4 regions of the Curtobacterium sp. YC1 genome follow, and region 3 is predicted to be linked to each of the others. Evidence: predicted binding sites of a transcription regulator. Region 3 holds the regulator's gene; each other region holds the start of a gene.
The links. Region 3 encodes HrcA, which represses chaperone genes, less so after heat shock. Its sites were predicted from a motif close to TTNGCACTCGNNNNNNNCGAGTGCNAA; they were not measured.

Region 1 (4,258 bases), 1.6 Mb from region 3:
CTACGCCGCCCCGCACAACCCGTACGCCCAGCAGCAGTACGCCGCCGACCCCGCGGCCTACCAGCCGTACGCGCAGCGGCCGAAGACGAACACGCTGGCGATCCTGTCGATCGTGTTCGGCCTCGCCGCGATCCCGATGTGGTTCCTCGCCATCCTCCTCGGGCCGGCCGGTGCGATCCTGGGCCACGTCGCACTCGGCAAGATCAAGCAGAACGGCGAAGCGGGCCGTGGGCTCGCGCTGACCGGCATCATCTCGGGATGGGTGATGACCGGCATCTGGCTCATCTGGGTCGCCTTCATCATCTTCCTGGCCGCCGCCGGGCAAGACTCGTACTCCACCTACGACTACGACTCGTCGACCGGCGCCTTCATCGGCTGACCCAGCGCCACACGCGGCCCCCGGCCGTCACCCGGCCACGTCGCCGAGCCGCTCGCACAGGATCGCCGTGTGGCGTCCCTCCAGGCGGGTGAGCACGAGCGTGACGCGACCCGATCCGCGCAACCGCAACCGCTTGCGGAACTGCGCCGGGTCGACGTCGACGCCCCGCTTCTTGATCTCGACGGTCCCGATGCCGTCGGCGGCGAGCCGCGCGGACAGGCGCTTGACGTCGAGCGGCATCGTGTCGAGCACCCGGAACCCCTGCGCGAACGGGGTCGAGACGGCGCGGTCCGACGTCACGTAGGCGATCCCGTCGGACAGCATGTGCCCGTCGAGCCCGCGTGCCAGGTCACCGATCAGCCGCGCCCGGATCACGGCGCCGTCCGGCTCGTACAGGTGGGTGCCGAGTGGCCCGACCTCGGCGTCCTCGGCATCGGCCGGTCCGGTCATCTCGGCGATGCCGTGCGCACCGATCACGGTGGCCGCCCGTCGGATGCCGGGTCGGGCGAGGGGGCCGAACCACAGGGCGAGCTCGACGACCTCGCGGTCGACCGAGGTCCACTGCGCCTCGGCGGTGTCCGGGATCAGGTCGCGGTCGATGCCCGGGCCGAGCTTGACGCCCGTCGGGGTGGTCGTCGCGGCGGCGAAGACGGTGTCGAGCGAGGGGGACCAGTCGTCCGGATCGGCCAGTCGTCGGGTGTCGGAGTGGCCGCTCGTCCGTCGCGCCGGGTCCATCCACACGCCGTCGACCGAGCTGACGTCGAAGGTGGCGGCGTCGCCGAGCTCGACCCGGGCGTTCGGCCAGACGGCCAGGTTGTGCGTGGCGACGGCGGCGGTGACCTCGTCGCGGTCGACGGCGGTGACGTCGAGGTCGAGCGCGGCCATCGCCATCGCGTCCCCGCCGATGCCGCAGCCCAGGTCGGCGACGCGCGTGATGCCGGCGGCGGCGAAGCGTCCGGCGTGCTGTGCCGCCACCTGCAGGCGTGTGGCCTGTTCGAGCCCGGCCTCGGTGAAGAGCATGCGGGACGCGAAGTCGCCGAACTTGCCGCGGGCCTTCAGCCGCAGCTTCGCCTGGGTCAGCACCGCGGCGACCAGCCGGGGATCGTGCCCCTCGGCCCGGAGTCGTGACACGACGCGGACGATCTCGCCGCTGTCGGAGACGCCGGGGGTACGGTCGAGCAGGGCCATCCCGTCGGGGGTCAGCAGTGCGGCGAGTTCGGCGGCGTCCATGCGTCGATCCTCGCAGGTGCTGCGTGTCCTCTGGATGTGCTGGCACTCGGATTGACCGAGTGCCAGAGGCCCCCTAGAGTTGGCGTTGGCACTCTCCTGTGCGTAGTGCCAACCCGGTTTTCATCTGTACCGAGTCCGTACCGAGAAAGAAGAGGTCACCGTGGCCGTCAGCATCAAGCCGCTCGAGGATCGCATCGTCATCCGCCAGGTCGAGGCGGAGCAGACCACCGCTTCCGGTCTGGTCATCCCCGACACCGCGAAGGAGAAGCCCCAGGAGGGCGAGGTCGTCGCCGTGGGTCCGGGTCGTATCGACGACAACGGCAACCGCGTCCCGCTCGACGTCGCCGTCGGCGACAAGGTCATCTACTCCAAGTACGGCGGCACCGAGGTCAAGTACTCGGGCGAGGACCTGCTGGTCCTGTCGGCCCGCGACGTCCTCGCGGTGATCGTGCACTGAGTCCAGTACTCCTCTCGGACGCCCCGTCCGGCCCTGCGGCCGGCGGGGCGTCCGTGCGTTCCGGCCCAGTCCGCCCTGCCTGGAGGCCCGGTGCGGCCCCGGTGGTCCGCCGACCTTCCTAGGATGGTTCCGTGAGTGAACCGAGTCGGGCGCGACCCGCCCGCAGCGAGGCGTCCGTCGGCGTGGTGCAGGCCGTCGTGGCCTACGGGCTCTGGGGCCTCATGCCGCTGCTCTTCGCAGCGATGGCCCCCGCGGCGGCGTTCGAGATCGTCGCCTGGCGGATCGTCTTCGGCCTGGTGTTCTGCGCGGTCGCGATCGCCGTGACGCGCTCGTGGCTCCGGACCCGCACCCTGGTCGCCCAGCGCCGGGTGATGCTCGTGATGGGGCTCGCGGCCGTCCTCATCCTGGTGAACTGGACGGTGTACGTCCTCGCGACGACCACCGGCCACACCGTCGAGGCGGCGCTCGGCTACTTCATCAACCCGCTCGTCACGATCGCGCTCGGCGTCGTGGTCCTCCGCGAGCGCCTGCGTCCGGCGCAGTGGGTGGCCGTCGGCCTGAGCGTCGTCGCGGTCGTCGTCATCGCGGTGGGCTACGGCCGCATGCCGTGGATCTCCCTCGCCCTGGCGTTCTCGTTCGGGCTGTACGGCCTGGTGAAGAAGCGGGTCGGCGGCACGGTGGACGCCCTGAGCGGCCTGACCATCGAGACCGCGTGGCTGCTGCCGATCGCGGTCGTCGCGCTGGTGGTGCTCGGGGTCACCGGCCTCGGCGGCGGCGTGACGTTCACGACCGAGGGCTGGGGCCACACCGTCATCACGGTGCTGACCGGGCCGGCGACCGCGGTGCCCCTGCTGCTGTTCGCCTCGTCGGCGCGCCGGGTGAGCCTGTCGACCCTCGGGCTGACGCAGTACCTCGCCCCGGTGATGCAGCTGCTCGTCGGGGTGCTCGTGCAGCACGAGGAGATGTCGGCCGGACGCTGGTTCGGCTTCGGCATCGTGTGGCTGGCGCTCGTGGTGCTGACGGCCGACTCGTTCGCCGCGGCGCGCGCGTCCCGTCGCGGAACCGGCGCACCCACCCCGGCCGAGCCCGCCTGACGGAGGCCCCACGGGCCTCCAGGTCGCTCGTCGCGTCTGTCTGCCGGACCGACCACCATCGCGAACGCGACAGTCCCCCCGCGGGAGTTCCGCGGGGGGACTGTCGATCGCCGGAGCGGTGCCCTACTTCTTCACCGCACCCTGGATGGCGCTCTGGTACACGGGCTTGTTGTCGCCGTCGAACTTGTAGATGCCGATGTAGGCGCTCGACGGGTCGTTGTTCTCGTCGAACGGACCGATGCCCGACGGGCCGGTGTAGTGCACGTCCTCGCCCTTGTCGAGCAGGTCCTTGCACTCCTCGAACGTCGCGCACTCGGTACCACCGTCGGCACCCGACACCGCCGCCATGTTGGCCTGGATGGTGGCCGAGTCGGTGCCCTTGCCCTTCACCGCGGCGAGGGCGGCGAGGATCGTCGCGTCGTACGACTCGGCCGCGTACGAGTAGTCGGCGAGGGTCTTGCCCGACGACTCCTTGTAGAACGCGGCGAGCTCCTTCTTGAAGTCGTCCTTCGGCGAGGCGCCGGGGATGGTGCCCTGGGCGCCGGACAGCGTGCCCTTGTCGAAGTCCTTCGAGTAGTCCGCCGTGTTGCCGTCGGACATGTAGATCTTCGCGGTGTTCCCCTGCGAGACGAGCTCCGGGATGATCGACTTCGTCTCGTCGAAGGACAGGACGACGATCGCGTCGGGCTTCTCAGCGAGCGCCGCCGTCACCTCGGACGAGAACGTGGTCTGGCCGGGCGGGAACTCCTGGCCCTTGCCCTTGCCGCCGTAGACGACCTGGCCGCCGGATGCCTCGACCGCAGCCTGCACCGAGTTGCGGAGGCCGGTGCCGTAGGTGTCGTTGAAGACCAGGAAGGCGACCTTCGCGTTGCCGTCACCGGTGACGAGCTGGCCGAGCGCCGAACCCTGCACCGAGTCCGGCGGAGCGGTCCGGAAGTAGTGCGACGAGTAGCCCGACAGGTCGGTCGCCGTGTTCGCCGGCGAGATCTGCACCATGCAGTTGCTGGTGAGCTGGTCGATGACGTTGAGCGTGACCGACGACGACTCGGCGCCGATGACCACGGGCACCTTGGCGTTGACGAGCTTGGTCGCGGCCGA
Region 2 (4,258 bases), 1.5 Mb from region 3:
CGCCGCACCGGGCGCGTTCGACCGGTTGGTCGAGGCCGTCCCGCCCGAGGCGACGGACCGCACCGCCCTGATGCGCGAGGCGGCGCGTGCGACGCTCGCCGTGCCTCCCCTGCGGATCCGGGGCACGCTGCCCGGTGACCTCGACCGCGCGCTGGACGCCCTGCCGGACGGCGTCGAGCCGGTCGTCCTGACCACCGGGACCCTGGTGTACGTGCCGGGTGCCGACCGGCAGCGGGTCGTGGACCGGATCCGCGAGCGCGGCGTGCACTGGATCGCGCTCGAACGCACCGGCATCCTGACCGGGGTCGCCGCGACGCTGCCCGACGACGTCGACGCGTCGGATCCGGACGCGTTCGCCACCGCGTCGCTCGACGGTGTCGCGACCGCGGTCTCCGACGCGTTCGGCACCCGGGTGCGGTGGCTGCGCGACCCGGACCGCTGAGCGGTGTTCGCGACAGTCCAGCGGCGTGCCAGGGTCCGGCTCGCCTCCGCCCCTACGATGTGCGAGACCCGTTCCCCGACCGCGATCGGAACCGCAGTGACCGCCAGCCCCACCGACGAGCACGGCACGGCCCAGCTGACCGAGCTGGACAAGCACGTGCTGTCGTTCGAGCACGACCGGGCGCGGCACGACCGGACGAAGGAAGCGGAGATCCGGGTCGAGTTCGAGATGTCGGCGGCGCGCTACTACCAGGTGCTCAACCGCGTGATCGACTCGCCGGCGGCGCTCGCGTACGACCCGCAGCTCGTCACCCGGCTGCAGCGGCTGCGGCACGCACGCACCAGCGCCCGGGCCACGCGCAGCTTCGTCGCGCCCGGAGCGGCACCCGAAGGACGTGAAGAGGAACGATGAGCACGAGATTCCCCCGAGACCGGTTCGACGACGTCACCGACGGGCCGCGGGTCGGCGCACACCGCGGCGCCCAGCGTCGTGGGCGTGGCTGGATCGCGTTCGCGTGGGCGGCCCTGGCCACCGGTGTGCTCGTCGGCATCGGCGTGCTCGTGCTCGCACTGCTGAACGGCAGCTACTCGTTCACCGGGTCGGACTCCCCGTCGGCCAGCAGCTCGGCCACGTCGAAGCCGTCGTCGTCGGCGAGCTCGGAGCCGTCGCGGTCCTCGTCGGGTGGTGCCGACGCCGGTTCCGGTTCGGCGGACGCCGGCGGAGCAGCAGCCGCGACGCCGCAGCAGCAGGGGGCGACCACCGTCGTCGTCCTGAACGGCACGACCACCTCGGGCCTCGCCGCGCGGGCGAGCGCCACGTTGACCGGTGCGGGCTGGCAGGTCGCCTCGACCGGGGACGCCGGCACGACGGGGTCGACCTCGACGATCGTGTACTACCAGCAGGCTTCGCAGGCAGCGGTCGCGCAGGGCGTCGCGAAGCAGCTCGGTGTCACGGCGGTGCAGCAGTCGGCTGCCTTCCCGAACGCTGACGTGAGCGTCGTCCTCGGCGCCGACTACACCGGCTGAGCGGTCGTCGCGCCCGGCTCTGCGCCGGTTTGTGTGACGACTGTGTTTCGATCTCGTTGATTTCTGTCGGAATCGACGTGAAAGAACGTCACGCCTCTTGCCTGATCGGTCGTGTTCGGTCAGAGTCCCATGCAGACGACGATCACGTCGTTCCGCACTGCAGTACCAGGGAGCAAGAGATCATGGCCAACGGAACCGTGAAGTGGTTCAACGCTGAAAAGGGCTTCGGCTTCATCACCGTGGATGGAGGAGGCCAGGACGTGTTCGTGCACTACTCGGCCATCGACATGTCGGGTTACAAGGTCCTCGAGGAGGGCCAGGCGGTCGTCTTCGACGTCGGCACCGGGTCGAAGGGCCCGCAGGCCGAGTCGGTCCGTCCCGCCTGAGCACGACCACTTCGCGAACGCGCCGTCCCCGAGGGGCGGCGCGTTCGTCATGTGCGGGCGGCGCGCCCGTGGTGCGTCGGCGGCGCGCCTGCGGTGCGCGGGGACCGCGTGCGCCGCGTGGGGTGGTGGAGCCGCAGTGCTCGGGGCGTGACGCGTCCTGGGAAGTCGTCACGAGCCTCCCGACTGTGTTGCACTCACACCCGGCGAGTGCCAGAATCGGCGTTGGCACTCGCTCACGCTGAGTGCCAGCACGACCCCCATGACGACGTCCGGGAGGGACGAAAACTCACATGGCTAAGATCATTGCTTTCGACGAGGAGGCCCGCCGTGGCCTCGAGCGCGGCCTGAACCAGCTGGCCGACGCCGTGAAGGTGACGCTCGGCCCGCGCGGCCGCAACGTCGTCCTCGAGAAGAAGTGGGGCGCCCCCACGATCACGAACGACGGTGTCTCCATCGCCAAGGAGATCGAGCTCGACGACCCGTACGAGAAGATCGGTGCGGAGCTCGTCAAGGAGGTCGCCAAGAAGACCGACGACGTCGCCGGTGACGGTACGACCACCGCGACCGTGCTCGCTCAGGCGCTCGTCCGCGAGGGCCTCCGCAACGTCGCCGCCGGTGCCGACCCCGTGTCGCTCAAGCGCGGCATCGAGAAGGCCGTCGCCGCCGTCTCCGACCAGCTCCTCGCCAACGCGAAGGACATCGAGACCAAGGACCAGATCGCCGCGACCGCGTCGATCTCGGCCGCTGACCCGACCATCGGCGCGCTCATCGCCGAGGCCATCGACAAGGTCGGCAAGGAAGGTGTCGTCACCGTCGAGGAGTCGAACACCTTCGGCACCGAGCTCGAGCTGACCGAGGGCATGCGCTTCGACAAGGGCTACCTGTCGCAGTACTTCGTCACCGACCCCGAGCGTCAGGAAGCCGTCTTCGAGGACGCCTACATCCTGATCGTCAACTCGAAGATCTCGAACATCAAGGACCTCCTGCCGGTCGTCGACAAGGTGATCCAGGCGGGCAAGCAGCTCCTGATCATCGCCGAGGACGTCGACGGCGAGGCCCTGGCCACGCTCGTCGTGAACAAGATCCGCGGCATCTTCAAGTCCGTCGCCGTCAAGGCTCCGGGCTTCGGTGACCGTCGCAAGGCCATGCTGCAGGACATCGCGATCCTCACCGGCGGCCAGGTCATCTCGGAAGAGGTCGGCCTCAAGCTCGAGAACGCGACGCTCGACCTGCTCGGTCGTGCCCGCAAGGTCGTCATCACCAAGGACGAGACCACGATCGTCGAGGGTGCCGGCGACGCCGAGCAGATCGCCGGCCGTGTCCGCCAGATCCGTTCCGAGATCGAGGCGACCGACTCCGACTACGACCGCGAGAAGCTCCAGGAGCGCCTCGCCAAGCTCGCCGGTGGCGTCGCCGTCATCAAGGCGGGTGCCGCGACCGAGGTCGAGCTCAAGGAGCGCAAGCACCGCATCGAGGACGCCGTCCGCAACGCGAAGGCTGCCGTCGAGGAGGGCATCGTCGCCGGTGGTGGCGTCGCGCTCATCCAGGCCGGTGCCGTGGCGCTCGAGTCCCTCGAGCTCGAGGGTGACGAGGCGACCGGTGCGAACATCGTCCGCGTCGCGATCGACGCACCGCTCAAGCAGATCGCGCTGAACGCCGGTCTCGAGCCGGGTGTCGTCGCCGCCAAGGTCCGCGAGCTCGAGTCGGGTTGGGGCCTCAACGCCGCGACCGGCGAGTACGTCGACCTGATCGCCGCCGGCATCATCGACCCCGCCAAGGTCACGCGCTCGGCGCTGCAGAACGCTGCGTCGATCGCCGGTCTGTTCCTGACCACCGAGGCCGTCGTCGCCGACAAGCCGGAGAAGACCCCGGCCATGCCGGCCGGCGACCCGACGGGTGGCATGGACTTCTAGTCCGTCCTGACGGTAACGGCCCTCGTACGCTGCGCGTGCGGGGGCCCTTCCGCGTGCGGGGGGGCGGGGGGCGCCGAGGTCGCACTTCGGCATGTCATCTCGCCCCTCTACCGGGCCCGAGTGCGACCTCACGCGATGCTCGATCCACCTTGTCGTGTGCTCGAGCGAACGCGCGCCGGAGTTCCTCGAGGAAGGCCGCAGGGGCGCGGATGTCGGGCGCCGTCGTCCGGATGACCGACCACCCCGACGACGTGAACGCGTTGCTGCGCTGGCGATCGCGGTGGAAGGTGGCCGGATCGGTCCGGTGATGGTCGCCGTCGTGCTCGAGCGCGATGCGGAGTTCCGGCCATGCCATGTCTGCCCTGCCGATGAACCGACCCTCGGCATCGTGCACGTCGACGTTCAACGCCGGCTCCGGGAACCCTGCGTCCGTCACGATCAGCCGCAGGATCGTCTCCATCGGCGACTCGGAGCCGACCCTGATCTGCTCGA
Region 3 (4,258 bases):
CGCCGGCGGGTTCAACCGGATCAGCTACGGCATGCAGTCGGCGGTGCCGCACGTGCTCGCGACGCTCGACCGCACCCACGACCCGCTCCGGGTACCCGTCGTCGTCGACCTGGCGAAGCAGCAGGGGCTCGACGTGTCGCTCGACCTCATCTACTCGACGCCGGGGGAGTCGCTCGACGACTGGCGCACCTCGCTGGACGCCGCGATCGCCTGCGAGCCCGACCACGTGTCGGCGTACTCGCTCATCGTCGAGGACGGCACCGCGATGGGCCGGATGGTCGCCCGCGGTGAACTGCCCGCTCCCGACGACGACCTGGCGGCCGACATGTACGAGCTCGCCGACCAGGTGCTCGGGGACGCCGGGTACTCCTGGTACGAGGTGTCGAACTGGGCGCGCGGCGACGCGCACGCGAGTCGCCACAACCTGTCGTACTGGAAGGGCCACGACTGGTGGGGCGTCGGCCCCGGTGCGCACTCCGCCGTCGCCGGCACGCGCTGGTGGAACGTGAAGCACCCGGCCGCGTACGCGAACCGGGTGCTGTCGGGGGAGTCGCCGGCCGCCGGCCGCGAGACCATCGACGACGAGACCCGCTACGTCGAGCGCCTGCTGCTCGCGGCCCGCGTCCGCGGGGAACTCGCCACGAGCGAGATCCGCCAGGAGGCCCGTGGTCGGGTCGCCGGGCTCATCGCGCGTGGGCTGGTGGACGGCTCGGCCGCGGTGCGGGGACGGATCGACCTGACGCTGCAGGGTCGCCTGCTCGCCGACGCGGTGGTGCGGGAGCTGCTCGACTGAGCGATCGTGCCGACTACTGCTTGATGAACTCGATCGACAGGGGGTAGCGGTAGAACTGGCCCTGGTTCGCGGCGATCGCGGCCATGATGCCGAAGACGAGCGTCAGGACCACGATCAGCGGGAGCAACACCGCGCCGATCAGGACGACCGTGAGGAGTCCCGAGACGACGTAGGCGATGCCCATCGTGATGTGGAAGTTCAGCGCGACCCGGGTGTGTTCGCGGATGAAGTTGCCGCGGTCGCGCAGGACCAGGTACGCCACCAGGGGCGCGACGAAGTTGAAGAAGATGCCGCCGATGTGGGTCAGCGTGGCCCAGAGGCGCTGGTCCTCCGGTCGCATCTGCTGCGGCGGGGTGTACCCGCCCGGGTACTGGGGGCCGTTCGGGTTCTGCGGGCCACCGGGCTGCTGTCCGTAGGTCATGCCCGAAGCGTATCGGGGGAGCAGCCGTGCGGGCGTAGGATCAGCAGTCGACACGTCCGAGTGCCAGTCCGACCGGGAAGGAGACGCTCGTGGTCAGTGAACGCAGCCTCGAGGTCCTGAAGGCGATCGTGCGCGACTACGTGGCGTCGCGCGAACCGGTCGGGTCGAAGACCATCGTCGAGCGGCACGCCTTCGGGGTCAGCGCCGCGACGATCCGCAACGACATGGCCCTGCTCGAGGACGAGCAGCTCATCGCCGCCCCGCACACGTCGTCCGGCCGGGTCCCCACCGACAAGGGGTACCGCGTCTTCGTCGACCACCTCGCGGGTGCCCGTCCGCTCTCCAGCGCGCAGCGGCACGCGATCGAGACCTTCCTCGGCGCCCCGAACGACCTCGACGAGGTGCTCGGGCGCACCGTCCGGCTGCTCAGCCAGCTCACGAACCAGGTCGCCCTGGTGCAGTACCCCTCGATGGTGCGCGCCCGGGTGCAGCACGTCGAACTCGTCCGGCTCGGCGACGCGCGTCTGATGGTGGTGCTCATCACCGACACCGCCCGGGTCGAGCAGCGTGTGGTCGAGACCGACGTGCCGCTCGACGAGCCCTCGCTGTCCGAGCTCCGGTCCGTCGTGAACGGCGCGACCGTGGGCCTCCTGCTCCAGGACGTCCCGACCGCACTCCGGGCGGTGCCGCAGCAGCTCCGTCCCGACGCCCAGACCCTCGGCGGAGTCGTCGTCGCGACGCTCATCGAGCAGGTCGCGGCGAACCGGCAGGACCGCCTGCTCATGGCCGGGGCCGCGAACCTGGCGAAGAGCGAGCAGGACTTCTCCGGCGGCCTCTTCCCGGTGCTCGAGGCGATCGAGGAACAAGTCACCCTGCTCCGGTTGTTCGGGGAGATGCAGGTGGACGACATCGCGGTGGCGGCCCGGATCGGTGCGGAGAACGCCGAGTACGGGCTCGACGCCACGAGCATCGTCGCCGGCGGCTACCTGGCCGGTGGCGAGGTGGCCCGCCTGGGCGTCCTCGGACCGACCCGGATGGACTACGGGACGAACATGGCGGCCGTCCGCGCCGTCGCACGGTACCTGTCCAAGCTCCTGGGCGAACATTGACCGACCGACCGAACCCAACCGACTGAGGGATACGTGGCAGACCACTACGACGTCCTCGGCGTCCAGCGAGACGCCTCCGATGCCGACATCAAGAAGGCCTACCGCCGGCTGGCGCGCGAGCTCCACCCGGACGTGAACCCGGCCCCCGACGCCGCCGAGCGCTTCAAGGACGTGACGCACGCCTACGACGTGCTCAGCGACCCCGAGCAGCGCCGTCGGTACGACGCCGGCCCGCAGGCCGACAGCCCGTTCGGCGGTGGCGCGGCCGGCTTCAGCGACATCTTCGACGCCTTCTTCGGCGGCGGCGGTGGTGGCGGTGGACGCGGGTCGGGCCCGCGCAGCCGTGCCGAGCGCGGCCAGGACGCCCTGCTCCGCATCGAGGTCGACCTCGACGAGGTCGTCTTCGGCACCCACAAGGACGTCGAGGTCGACACGGCCGTGCTGTGCGAGACGTGCCACGGCTCGTGCTGTGCCCCCGGCACCAGCCCGCGCACGTGCGACATCTGCGGCGGGTCCGGGCACATCCAGCGCCAGGTCCGCTCGCTCCTCGGCAACGTCGTGACGAGCGCGCCGTGCGGCACCTGCCGCGGGTACGGCACCGTGATCCCGAGCCCCTGCCCGACCTGCCAGGGCCAGGGCCGCGTCCGCGCCCGACGCACGGTCCCGGTGGACGTCCCCGCCGGTGTCGACTCGGGTCTGCGCCTGCAGATGCCCGGTCAGGGCGAGGTCGGCCCGGCCGGTGGTCCCTCGGGTGACCTCTACCTGGAGATCCGCGTCCGCCACGACGACGTCTTCAGCCGTGACGGCGACGACCTGCTCGCCACGCTCGAGGTCGGCATGACCGACGCGGTGCTGGGCACGACCACGACCATCGACGGGCTCGACGGCCCGGTCGAGCTCGAGATCCGTCCAGGCGTGCAGAGCGCCGACGTGCTGGTCATCAAGGACCGCGGCATCACGAAGCTGCGCGGGAACGGCCGCGGTGACCTGCGGGTCGGCGTGCAGGTCGTGACCCCGACCAAGCTGTCGCACAAGGAACGACAGCTGGTCGAGCAGCTCGCGAAGTCGCACAAGACGACGGCGCCCCAGCTCGCCCGGTTCCAGCAGGGCATGTTCGGCAAGCTGCGCGACCGGTTCTTCAACCACTGATGGCCTCGCTCTACCTGGTCGACTCGCTCGACGGCGTGGCCGTCGGCGGCACCGTGCCGCTCGACGGCCCCGAGGGTCGGCACGCCGTGACGGTGTCGCGGGTGCGCGTCGGCGAACCGCTGCGCATCTCCGACGGCCGCGGCACGGTCGTCGCCGGCTCGGTCGCCGAGGTGGGGCGGGACACCCTGACGCTCGCCGTCGAGACGGTGTCGGTCGACCCGGCGCCGTCCCCGTCGCTGACGCTCGTCCAGGCGCTCGCGAAGGGCGGACGCGACGAGATGGCCGTCCAGGCGGCCACCGAGGTCGGCGTCGACCGGGTGGTCCCGTGGGCCGCCGCACGCAGCGTCTCCCGGTGGGACGGCGCGAAGGTCGAGAAGGGCCGTGCACGGTGGGCGGCGATCGTGCACGAGGCGGCGAAGCAGGCCATCCGCTCCCGGGTGCCGTCGGTCGGAGCGCTCGTCACCACCGGGCAGCTCGTCCCCGCCCTCGGCGAGGGCACCACGGTCCTCGTGCTCGACCCCACCGCGACCGTGCGGCTCGCGAGCTGGGAACCTCCGGCGGACGTCGAGGACATCGCCCTCGTGGTCGGTCCAGAGGGCGGCATCGACACCGCCGAGCTCGACCGGCTCGGAGCGGCCGGTGCCGTCCGGGTGCGGCTCGGCGACAGCGTCCTGCGCACCTCGACGGCGGGTCCTGCGGCGCTCGCTGTCCTGCAGGCGCGACTGGGCCGCTGGTGAGCGGGACCGGCGTCACGGGTGCGTCCTACGATGGAGGCATGAGCACCAG
Region 4 (4,258 bases), 1.3 Mb from region 3:
CGGCTGGGCCGCGTCGTCCTCGTCCGCGGGGTGCGTCATGCTTCCAACTTACCGCTGGAAGGTTTTCTCGCCACCCCCGGACGGGAGGCCCGTGGCGGCGCCGCCCCGCGCCTCCCGTCCGCCCCCTGGTCGCGTCAGGCGCGGTGGTCGACCGTGTACTCGTCGGCGGGAGCGGGCGAACCCGCGGCGAGCGCCTCGACCACCTTGGTCAGGGAGTCCGCCAGCACGGCGTTGTCGGCGTCGGACAGCCGGTCGAGCACCTCGACCACGGCTTCGTGGAACCGCGCGTACGAGGCGTCGATCTTCTCGGCGGCCCGGTCGGTCGGCGCGAGCACCTGCGCCCGGCGGTCCGTGGGGTGTGCCGTGCGGGACAGGAGCCCCTGCTGCACCAGCCCGTCCACGATCTTGGTGACCGAGGCGTTCGAGACCGCGAGCATCACGGCCAGGTCCTTCGGACCGGTGACGCGGCCGTCGCGGTGCGCCTGGAGCAGGTAGCGGACGGCCAGGAACTCGTTCTTCGACAGGCCGCTCTCGATGCGCGCGGACTCGATCTGCTGGTCCTCGGCGTGCTGCAGTCGCAGCAGCGCGTCGACGGCGGTCCTGGCCGCCGCGGACCGGGGTTCGCGGGCGTAGAGGTGGACGTGCTCTCGACGGACGACGGTCAACGGCATGCGGTCATGCGCTCCTTGCTAGCTGACGGGTGCGGCGAAGAAGTCGCCGTAGGACGGCTCGACGTGGCGCGTGAGCAGTGCGGGGTCCTGGATGCGGCGCTCGACGTAGGCGTCGATGACGGCGGGGTCGGTGAGCCCGACGCGGGTGTGGCTGCCACCCGTCCGTGCGGCCCGAGGCATCCCGGAGTACGTGCTGAGCATGTCGTGTCCCACCCTTCGTGCGTCCCTGCGTCCCGTTCGGACGATCGAACTCTTTCACACCGTGAACGATCAGTCCAACGAACTACTCGCCAGCTGTACGTTTTGCGCGGTGAACGATCGGAGTCGTCGGTGCAGCCCTGGCGGGAGCGCAGTTCTCGGCGTCCTCCGAGCAGACGTTTGGCACTCACCAGGGTCGAGTGCTAGAACGTTGGCAGTTGAGTCGAGGGGACTCAACGAGAACCACGAAGGAGTTGATTCCGATGACGATGAACTTCGATCCGTTCCGCGAGCTCGACCGCCTCGCCGGCTCCCTGCTCGGCACCGCGACCGGCCCGCGCTCGATGCCGATGGACCTGTACCGCACCGGTGACCACTACGTCCTCGACGTCGACCTGCCCGGCATCGACCCGGGCTCGGTCGACATCGACGTCGACGGTTCCGTCCTGACGATCCGCGCCGAGCGCACCCTCGGCGCCCCGGAGGGGTCGCAGTGGCTGACGCGCGAGCGACAGCCCGGCTCGTTCGTCCGGCAGCTGACGCTCGGTGACGGCCTCGACGCCGAGCGCATCACCGCCGGCTACGACAACGGCGTGCTGAGCGTCACCATCCCGGTCAAGGAGTCCGCGAAGCCGCGCAAGATCGCCGTCTCGGTCGGTGGCGGTTCCGAGCAGCTCGCGGTCGGCAGCGGGCAGTCCGAGTAGCACGGGGGCGCGATGGCAACACTGCTCAACGCACTCGTCGCGATCGCGGCCGTCACCGCCGCGCTCACCGCGACGAGCCTCGACCGCCGGGCGGCGGTCCTGCTCGGGGCGACCGGCAGCACGGTCGGCGCCTTCCTGGCCTGGGTGATCGCACCGGCGGCCTGGGCCGGCGCCCCGTTCCTGCCGTGGCTCGCCGCGGTCCTCGGGACCGCGGTGCTCGTGGCGGGGTGGAGTGCGGTCCGGCTGTACGACGGCGTCTTCGCCCCGCCGCCGGAACCGTCGGACGACACCGGCGCGGTCGCGACGGCCCGGTGGTGACCACCTGACGGACGGGAGGCGCGGTGCCAGCCGGCACCGCGCCTCCCGTTCGTTCGTCACCGTGTGGGCAGACGGTGCGCGACTACTCCTTGTTGAGCTTGTCCTGCACCAGGCCGGCCGTCTTCTCGACGACGTTCGGCAGCTCGGTGGTGCCGTAGAACCGCACGTCGGGGTGCGTGGGCGGGGGCATCGGCACCGAGGTCGTGGGGCCGTCGTGGTACGTGTACTCGCCCTTGCCGTCGAACGACGGACCGCTCGCCCACGGGCCGTTCTTCGCCTCGGCACCGTCGGAGAAGTTGAGGTACTGGTAGTTGACCTCCTGGTTCTCCTTGGACTGCGGGAAGTTGCTCGGCACCGGGAAGCCCTCGACGCCCTTCTCGCGCAGCTCGGCCGCGGCCGTCGCCCACATGTTCTGGTGCATGGTGTCGCGGGCGATGAGGAAGGACAGCAGGTCCCGCACGCCGTGGTCGTCGGTCATGTGGTACAGCCGTGCAGCCTGCACGCGCCCCTGCATCTCGGCGTTCTCGTTCGCGGTGAAGTCGGCGAGCAAGTTGCCGCTCGCCGTGATGTACGAGCCCTGCCACGGGTTGCCGTTGCTGTCCACCGGACGGGCACCGGCACCGGCGACGATGGCGTGCTGTACGTCGGTGCCGCCCACGATCGCGGCGACGGTCGGGTCGTCCTGCAGTGCGTCCTCGGTGATGCCGAGCGGGGACTTCTCGAGCAGCTGCGCGATCATCGTCGCGAGCATCTCGACGTGGCCCATCTCCTCGGCACCGATGCCGAAGACCATGTCGCGGTACTTGCCCGGGATGTGCATGTTCCACGCCTGGAACTGGTACTGCAGCGCGACGGAGATCTCGCCGTACTGACCGCCGAGCACCTCCTGCAGCTTGCGTGCGTAGACGGCGTCGGGCTTGTCGGGCGTCGACTTGAACTGGAGTTCCTGCTTGTGGAAGTACAAATGGTGCTCCTTCGTCTCAGCGGATGCTCTCGATCCGAGCGGCTGTTGGTCCCGATGCTCCGCGGCGGGCACTGGGCGGCCGTTCGGACTGGCCGGATCACGCGGGCGGACCTCCGGCCCGCCAGGACCCCCGGTACCGGTCGGCTTCACCCGGCAGGCGGAGGCGCTTCCACCCACCGCCCGATGCCCCTGGTCCGCCGGTTCCGCAGGCTGGGAGCATGCAGACGTCCACCAAGCACACCATCGCCACCCTGCTGCTCTGCGCCGCGATCGTGGCCACCACCGTCGTCACGCTCATGGCCATGACGCCCCCCGCGTGACGCCGCCGTGGCATGGGAGGATCGAGCCGTGACCGAACGGGGCAGGTTCCTCCGGCCGCTCGCCACCCGGTCGATCGTCGTCGACGTGGCCTGGGCGGCCCTCGCGGCGTTCGTCTTCCTGCTGCCCATCGACCTCGAGCTCGAGCGTGCGAGCCTCGCCGCGGTCCTGTCCGCGTCGGTGGCGATCGCCCTGCGCCGGGTCTCCCCGTCGGCGGCGATGGCGATGATCGTCGTCCTCGGTGTCATCCAGGTCGGCGGCGGCGAGCGCCCGTCCCTCGTCGACCTCGCGATGTTCGTCGTGATCGGCACGGCCGCGGTGGTCGGCAGCCGGACCGAGGTCGTCGTGTCGGGTGTGCTCGCCGTCGTCGCCGGCGCGTCCGCCACGGTGTACCTGGCGTCGACGGGCTTCCGGTTCCTCGTGCTCATCAACGGCCCGCGCGACCAGGCCTTCCTCGCCATGGCCGCCCCGGTCACCGCACTGCTCGGGGTGTGGGCGGGCGGGGTCGCCGTCCGGGCCTTCCGCTCCCGCGACCGCGAGTCCGAGCGCCGCGCGGACGCCGAGGCCGCCGCGTCCCGGGCCGAGGCCGTCGCCACCGAGGCCGAAGCCACCGCCACCCGCGCGATCGACGTCGCCGAGTCCGAACGCATCCGCGCGGACATCGCCCGCGACGTGCACGACGTGGTCGGACACTCGCTCGCCGTCATCATCGCGCAGGCCGACTCGGTCCCGTTCCTCGAGGACGAGGCCCGCATCCGCGCGGTGAGCGCGACCATCGCGAGCACCGCCCGGAGCTCCCTGGTCGAGGTCCGACAGGTGCTCGGGCACGTCGACGGTTCGGCCGCCGCGACCGGCCCCGGCTCGCTCGAGGAGATCGTCCAGGGCATCCGCGACGCCGGCGTGGCCGTCGACCGGACGGTTCGTGGCGTCCCCGGCACCCTGCGCCCGGACACCGGCACCGCCGCCCGACGGGTGCTGCAGGAGATGCTCACGAACGCGCTCCGGCACGGGGCACCCGGCGAGCCGGTCGTCGTCCGCGAGACCTGGCGGAGCGCAGACCTGGTGCTCGAGGTCGAGAACACGGT

Region 1: groES (co-chaperone GroES) is a predicted target of HrcA. The motif match lies at 1,649-1,675, and genes of this name have one in related genera.
Region 2: groL (chaperonin GroEL) is a predicted target of HrcA. The motif match lies at 2,076-2,102, and genes of this name have one in related genera.
Region 4: I8920_RS00215 (Hsp20/alpha crystallin family protein) is a predicted target of HrcA. The motif match lies at 1,050-1,076, and genes of this name have one in related genera.

The regions. Positions count from the first base shown of each region.
Region 1 covers NZ_CP066341.1:3,047,414-3,051,671, reverse strand. The annotation lists gene I8920_RS14385 (DUF4190 domain-containing protein) at 1-379, shown strand, start outside; gene I8920_RS14380 (class I SAM-dependent methyltransferase) at 407-1,609, opposite strand; gene groES (co-chaperone GroES) at 1,770-2,066, shown strand; gene rarD (EamA family transporter RarD) at 2,198-3,160, shown strand; gene I8920_RS14365 (ABC transporter substrate-binding protein) at 3,284-4,258, opposite strand, start outside.
Region 2 covers NZ_CP066341.1:2,904,145-2,908,402, reverse strand. The annotation lists gene I8920_RS13705 (DUF2332 family protein) at 1-442, shown strand, start outside; gene I8920_RS13700 (DUF3263 domain-containing protein) at 539-853, shown strand; gene I8920_RS13695 (LytR C-terminal domain-containing protein) at 850-1,467, shown strand; gene I8920_RS13690 (cold-shock protein) at 1,650-1,853, shown strand; gene groL (chaperonin GroEL) at 2,144-3,766, shown strand; gene I8920_RS13680 (hypothetical protein) at 3,861-4,258, opposite strand, start outside.
Region 3 covers NZ_CP066341.1:1,380,067-1,384,324, forward strand. The annotation lists gene hemW (radical SAM family heme chaperone HemW) at 1-793, shown strand, start outside; gene I8920_RS06550 (DUF4870 domain-containing protein) at 807-1,214, opposite strand; gene hrcA (heat-inducible transcriptional repressor HrcA) at 1,304-2,323, shown strand; gene dnaJ (molecular chaperone DnaJ) at 2,357-3,472, shown strand; gene I8920_RS06565 (16S rRNA (uracil(1498)-N(3))-methyltransferase) at 3,472-4,209, shown strand; gene I8920_RS06570 (histidine triad nucleotide-binding protein) at 4,248-4,258, shown strand, end outside.
Region 4 covers NZ_CP066341.1:40,534-44,791, reverse strand. The annotation lists gene I8920_RS00230 (TetR/AcrR family transcriptional regulator) at 1-39, opposite strand, end outside; gene I8920_RS00225 (MarR family winged helix-turn-helix transcriptional regulator) at 135-671, opposite strand; gene I8920_RS00220 (hypothetical protein) at 690-872, opposite strand; gene I8920_RS00215 (Hsp20/alpha crystallin family protein) at 1,133-1,573, shown strand; gene I8920_RS00210 (hypothetical protein) at 1,586-1,891, shown strand; gene I8920_RS00205 (manganese catalase family protein) at 1,974-2,855, opposite strand; gene I8920_RS00200 (sensor histidine kinase) at 3,204-4,258, shown strand, end outside.